One region of the Arthrobacter zhaoxinii genome, then DNA from elsewhere that is predicted to be linked to it. Evidence: predicted binding sites of a transcription regulator. Region 1 holds the regulator's gene; each other region holds the start of a gene.
The links. The regulator HrcA, encoded in region 1, represses chaperone genes, less so after heat shock. The targets are predictions, from matches to a motif close to TTNGCACTCGNNNNNNNCGAGTGCNAA.
Positions count from the first base shown of each region.

Region 2: a site for HrcA is predicted at 1,145-1,171, ahead of groES (co-chaperone GroES). Genes of this name have one in related genera too.
Region 3: a site for HrcA is predicted at 998-1,024, ahead of groL (chaperonin GroEL). Genes of this name have one in related genera too.

Region 1 covers NZ_CP104275.1:1,922,685-1,924,948, reverse strand. The annotation lists gene N2K95_RS08975 (DUF3097 domain-containing protein) at 1-556, opposite strand, end outside; gene hrcA (heat-inducible transcriptional repressor HrcA) at 717-1,730, shown strand; gene dnaJ (molecular chaperone DnaJ) at 1,836-2,264, shown strand, end outside.
Region 2 covers NZ_CP104275.1:2,666,281-2,668,544, forward strand. The annotation lists gene groL (chaperonin GroEL) at 1-631, opposite strand, end outside; gene groES (co-chaperone GroES) at 708-1,004, opposite strand; gene N2K95_RS12385 (siderophore ABC transporter substrate-binding protein) at 1,341-2,264, shown strand, end outside.
Region 3 covers NZ_CP104275.1:593,509-595,772, forward strand. The annotation lists gene N2K95_RS02805 (LytR C-terminal domain-containing protein) at 1-411, shown strand, start outside; gene N2K95_RS02810 (cold-shock protein) at 624-827, shown strand; gene groL (chaperonin GroEL) at 1,182-2,264, shown strand, end outside.

The sequences.
Region 1 (2,264 bases):
TGGCCTCGGCGGCTATCCGGGATTCCTTGGACCCCGGGACCAGATGGTCCACCAGGATCCCCAGCCGGCGGCCCGGCCCCGGCGCGAACTCCCGGACCGCTGAGTACAGATCGTCGACGCCGTGGAGGGGCTCGACGACGATTCCCTCCACCCGCAGGTCATCGCCCCACACCTTTTCCACCAGCTCGGCGTCGTGCTTGCCTTCCACCCAGATGCGGCTGGCGCGGGCGGTGCGGGCACGCTGGTTGGCGACGCGGACGGAGCCCGACGCCGTGCGGGTCGGACCCGTCTTCGGTGCGGCCGCCGCTGCGGGAACCACTTCCACCGGCTCGCCCTCGAGCAGGAAGCCGAAGCCGAGCTCGAAGGATTTCTTTTTTCCGCGCCGGTCCTCCAGCACCATCAGGTGCAGCCCGCCGGATTTCTCCACGCGGACCACAGCACCCACCCAGCCCGTGGCAACGTCCTCCAGGACCAGGCCGGTTTCAGCGCCGACTTTGCGCAGGGCGGTCCGGGCCGGTGCGGTGATGTCCTGCGGACCCCAGGAAAAGCTGGACACGAAGTTGCCTCACTTACGGTTCTGATCGGGCGGAAACCGCAGCAGGCCACGGGTTCCTCAATGCTAGCAACGCTGCTGATCCGTACTAGACTTAGCACTTGAACATTGCGAGTGCTAAACGTCCGGCGCTCCGCCCGCCGATCAACAGGGAGGGAAAACCATGAGTGAGCCACGCCGACTCGAGGTCCTCCGCGCCATTGTTGAGGACTACGTCCATTCGCGCGAGCCCGTGGGGTCCAAGGCGCTCGTGGAACGCCACCATCTGGGCGTTTCCTCCGCAACCATCCGCAATGACATGGCCGCCCTGGAGGAAGAAGGGCTGATTACCGCCCCGCATACCTCCGCCGGGCGGATCCCCACGGACAAGGGCTACCGCCTGTTCGTTGACCGGATCTCCGACGTCAAGCCCCTCTCGGCACCGGAGCGCCGTGCCATCTCCTCCCTGCTGGAGGAAGCGGATGACCTTGACGACGTGATGGACCGGACTGTCCGGCTGCTGTCCCAGCTGACCAATCAGGTAGCCGTTGTGCAGTATCCGCACCTGGGCAATGCCAAGGTCCGGCACATTGAATTTGTCCTCCTGGCGCCGGCGCAGGTGCTGGTGGTCCTGATCTCGACCACGGGCCGGGTGGAGCAGCGGGTGATGACCGTCCCGCAGCCCGTCACCGAGCCGGATCTGATGGATCTGCGCCAGCACTTCCTGTCCGTGCTGTCGGGCACGCCGCTGAGCAGCATCACCAGCCAGCTGGCCAATGCACTGACCACTGTCCCGGTAGAGCGGCGCCGCGTGGGCAACGCCCTGGGCCACTGCCTGGAGCAGCTGGCGGGCATCAACCGCGAGGACCGCCTGGTGATGGCCGGCACCGCCAATCTGGCCCGCTCCACGGTAGACTTCCCGCTGACCATCGGTCCGGTGCTTGAAGCACTTGAAGAGCAGGTGGTGATGCTGCGGCTGCTGTCCGAAATGGAACAGGATGCCCGCGGGGTTGCCGTCCGGATCGGACGGGAGAATCCGCACGGGGGATTGTCCGAAGCGTCGGTGGTGGCCACGGGCTACGGTCCCGATGCCACGGCGAAAGTCGGCATCCTCGGTCCCACCCGGATGGACTATCCCACCACCATGGCAGCAGTGCGTGCCGTGGCCAGGTACCTGTCCCGAATACTGAACAACTAGTCTGGTCCGCGCAGTTACGGGCCGCCCCTGCCGGGCAACCGGCGGGAATCCAAACTCCGCCTTCAAACGCTGAAGGCACGCAATACAGGAAAGCGATGTGCACGAGTGAGCGATCACTACCAGGTTCTGGGTGTCGGACGAGACGCCACCGGTGAAGAAATCAAGAAGGCGTACCGGAAGCTTGCCCGCAAGCTGCACCCCGACGTTAACAACGCTCCAGGTGCCTCCGATGAATTCAAAGCCGTAACGCATGCCTACGAGGTGCTTTCCGATCCGGAAAAGCGGCGGATCTACGACACCACGGGCAACGAGAACGGCAACGACAACGGCTTCGGCGGCGGCGGTTTCGGCGCCCAGGGCTTCGGCTTCCAGGACATCTTCGACACGTTCTTCGGCGGAGCTCCGCAGGGCGGCGGACGCGGCCCGGCTTCCCGCAGCCGCCGGGGCCAGGACGCGCTGATCAACGTCCGGATCGACCTCAAGGACGCCGTCTTCGGCACCAACAAGAAGATCGACGTCGACACCGCCGTCGTC
Region 2 (2,264 bases), 740 kb from region 1:
CGGCTTCCTGGCGCTCGGCGTCGGTGACGAAGTACGGCGAGAGGTAACCCTTGTCGAACTGCATGCCCTCGGTGATGGCCAGTTCGGTCTGCGTCGAGGAGGACTCCTCGATCGTGATCACGCCGTCCTTGCCGACCGTGTCGAAGGCCTGGGCCAGCAGTTCGCCGATTTCCGTGCTCTGCGCGGAGATGGCGGCAACGTGGGCAACCTGGTTGCCTTCAACTTCCTTGGCGTTCTCCAGCAGGCGCTTGGCAACGGCGTCGACGGACACCTCGATGCCCCGCTTGAGCTGCCCGGGGGCAGCACCGGCGGCAACGTTGCGCAGGCCTTCCTTGACCAGGGCCTGTGCGAGCACGGTGGCCGTGGTGGTGCCGTCGCCGGCAACATCGTTGGTCTTGGTGGCAACTTCCTTGGCCAGCTGTGCGCCGAGGTTCTCGTACGGGTCTTCCAGCTCAACTTCGCGGGCAATCGTGACGCCGTCGTTGGTGATGGTGGGAGCGCCCCAGGTCTTGGCCAGGACGACGTTGCGGCCGCGCGGGCCGAGGGTCACCTTGACCGTGTTGGCGAGCTTATCGACGCCGGCTTCGAGCGAGCGGCGGGCGGAGTCATTGAACTCCAACTGCTTTGCCATGTGTGTGTCCTTTCCGACAACTACATCTGCATCAGAAAACCCCGGCCAGAATCTTGGCCGGGGTTTTCCAGGGGAACTACTTTACGACGACGGCCAGCACGTCGCGGGCGGACAGCACCAGGTATTCCTGGCCGCCGTGCTTGACTTCGGTTCCGCCGTACTTGGAGTAAATGACTACGTCGCCTTCGGCAACGTCAACCGGGACGCGGTTGCCGTTGTCATCAACGCGGCCGGGTCCAACTGCAACTACTTCACCCTCCTGGGGCTTTTCCTTTGCAGTATCCGGGATAACGAGGCCGGAAGCAGTGGTCTGCTCGGCTTCGAGCGGGCGGACAACAATACGATCCTCAAGGGGCTTAATAGAGACCGACACTCGGGCTCTCCTTTGCGTAGTTTCTAACGGAATGGGGCCGTTGGTCTGGCGCTGGCCGTCGTCGCGGTGCCGGTTCGCGCTTTCCCTTCGGGAGTTAGCACCCTCACGTTCGGAGTGCTAACTCAGACTTTATGCAACGGTTAGCACTCGGTCAAGGTGAGTGCCAGCACGCCCCGGTTTCCCCGCCCCTGCCCGCGGACTGCCGGGCCCCGGATGCGTAAACGGAATTTGCTTAGGCTCACCTAAGCGGGATAGCTTTCATCTGCGCGCACTATTAGAAAACATTTCTGTGCCCTATTCCCCCGGGTAGGCACAACGACTCTTACCGGAGCCCCCATGATTCCCAAGTCCCGCCTGCTGGCCGGAACCGCCCTTGTATCCCTCCTCGCGCTCAGCGCCTGCTCCACTGAAGCAGCAGATGCCGACGTCGAGTCCGCGCAGGCTAAAACCGTGACGGTTGAGCATGCCCAGGGAAGCACCGAAGTTCCGGTGAACCCGGAGACGGTCTACACCTTCGACCTCGGTGCCCTCGACACCATGGATGCCCTCGACATCGACGTCGACGGCGTGCCCGCCGCCAACTTCCCGGAGAGCCTCGCCAAGTACGGCGCCGAAGAGATCACCAAGATCGGCAGCATGAAGGAGCCCGATTTTGAGGCGATCAACGCCGGAGCTCCCGACCTGATCATCATTTCCGGCCGGGTGGCCGACTCCTATGACGAGCTGAGCGAGATTGCCCCGACCATCGACCTGAGCGTCGACAACGCCGACGCCTGGAGCTCCTTCACGGAGAACACCCAGACCCTCGGCACGATCTTCGAAAAGGAAGACCTGGTCGAAGAGAAGCTGAATGCCCTCGAAGGCAAGGTTGAAGACACCAAGGAACTGGCAGCCGATGCCGGCAACGGCCTGATCGTCCTGACCAGCGGCGGCGAAATGACCGCTTACGGCGCGGGCTCGCGCTTCGGCATCATCCACGACGTCCTCGGCGTCACGCCGGCCGCAGAGGTCAAGTCCGAAGGTGCCCACGGCGAAAAGGTTTCCTTCAACTACGTCGCGGATACCAACCCGGACCACCTGTTCGTGATTGACCGCGACGTCGCCGTCGGCACCTCGGGTGAAGCCGCCTCCGCCGTACTGGACAACGATCTGGTCAAGAGCACCAAGGCTGCGCAGAACGACAACATCACCATGCTGGATTCCGCCAGCTGGTACCTGGTCGGATACGGCCTGAACAATGTGGACACCATGGTTAACACC
Region 3 (2,264 bases), 1.3 Mb from region 1:
ACCGCCACCGCTGCAGCGTCTGCCACCGCTACGCCAACTTCGAACACTGACGAGGACGAGGCGGAGGCATCGCCGAGCCCGACCGCTGCCTCCGCCCCGACGCAGACGCCGAGCCCGACGCCTACGCCGACGGTACCGGCGATCGATCCCACGCAGCCGGTGGCGGTCTTCAACGCCAGCGGCGTCACCGGCCTCGGCGCCGGAGTTTCCGGCCGGATGTCAGCTGCAGGATGGTCCGTGGGCGCGGTGGCCAACTGGACCGGCGCACCCCAGCAGGGATCCGGCGTCTACTACAGCGCACCGGAGCTGGCAGCGAATGCACAGGCAGTCGGCGCTCAGCTGGGGATCCCGGTTCTGGAAACGCCCGGCTTCACCAGCGTCACCGTGGTCCTGGGTCCCGGATACCAGTAAGTCGAGTAAGTCGGGCCGGGCGGTAAAAAGACCATAACGTTATTGACCCCTGCATAGGTGATCCGGATCACCGTGGTTAGAGTGATGCCAGCCGGTTTGCGCCGCTGACCTCGGCCTCCCTTGGGAACCGACAGAGGCGCCGGATCCGGCGCCTCCGGCGTCCAAGCATGCCGCCGGAGGGCGGCATCTGGAATCTAGGTTGGAGAAGCATCATGGCGCAGGGGATCGTCAAGTGGTTTAACGGTGAAAAAGGGTACGGCTTTATTACCCTCGACGAGGCGGAAACGGATGTGTTCGTCCACTGGTCGGCCATCCAGGCATCGGGTTACCGGACTCTGGAAGAAGGCCAGCGGGTGGAGTTCGAAATCGGCGAGGGTCAGAAGGGGCCGCAGGCCGAGGAAGTCCGGGCACTGTAAACCACTCTGAAGTACATCTTCCCGGCTTGGGGACGGGATCGGCAGCGGCGGAGCCTCGGCTCCGCCGCTGCTTTTGCATCCCGTGCCGGCGGTCCGCCGGTTCCCTGTGAACCCGGCATCATGTCGGCGTGATCGCTTGCACTCAGTGTGTGGGAGTGCTAATTATTGACTTAGCACTCTTGCCGGATGACTGCTAAATGTCCGACGGTGTTGAGTGGACAAGCAACCCACTGGGGTGAGGAACGGGGAGCGCGTAAAGAGATCGCGCGAGCCGGACCGTCCGTCGCGGGCACTCCAGCCAGGAATGCAACATTTTGCTCCAAGCATGACTGTTCCGGAAGGACGATAGCCGTTATGGCCAAGATCATTGCATTTGAAGAAGAGGCACGCCGCGGCCTCGAGCGCGGGTTGAACATCCTCGCCGACGCCGTCAAGGTGACCCTCGGCCCGCGTGGCCGCAACGTGGTCCTCGAAAAGAAGTGGGGCGCCCCCACGATCACCAATGACGGCGTTTCCATCGCCAAGGAGATCGAGCTGGACGATCCCTACGAGAAGATCGGCGCCGAGCTGGTCAAGGAAGTTGCCAAGAAGACTGACGATGTTGCCGGTGACGGCACCACCACGGCAACCGTTCTCGCCCAGGCACTGGTCAGGGAAGGCCTGCGCAACGTTGCCGCCGGCGCCGACCCGCTGAGCCTGAAGCGCGGCATCGAGAAGGCTGTTGCCGCTGTCACCGCCGAGCTGATTGCTTCCGCCAAGGAGATCGAAACCAAGGAGCAGATCGCCGCTACGGCTTCCATCTCCGCCGGTGACCAGCAGATCGGCGACCTGATCGCCGAAGCGCTGGACAAGGTCGGCAAGGAAGGCGTCATCACGGTCGAGGAGTCCAACACCTTCGGCCTGGAGCTGGAACTCACCGAAGGCATGCGCTTCGATAAGGGCTACATCTCCGGTTACTTCGTCACCGACGCCGAGCGCCAGGAAACGGTCCTCGAGGATCCGTACATCCTGATCGTCAACTCCAAGATCTCGAACGTCAAGGACCTCGTTGCCGTCCTCGAGAAGGTCATGCAGTCCGGTAAGCCGCTGCTGATCATCGCCGAAGACGTTGAAGGCGAAGCCCTGGCAACCCTGGTTGTCAACAAGATCCGCGGCACCTTCAAGTCCGTCGCCGTCAAGGCACCGGGCTTCGGTGACCGCCGCAAGGCACAGCTGGCCGACATCGCCATCCTCACCGGCGGCCAGGTCATTGCTGAAGAAGTTGGCCTGAAGCTCGAGAACGCCACGCTGGACCTGTTGGGCAAGGCCCGCAAGGTTGTTGTCACCAAGGATGAAACCACCATCGTGGAAGGCGCAGGCGACGCCGAAGAGATCGCCGGCCGCGTCAACCAGATCCGTGCCGAGATCGAGAACTCCGATTCCGACTACGACCGCGAG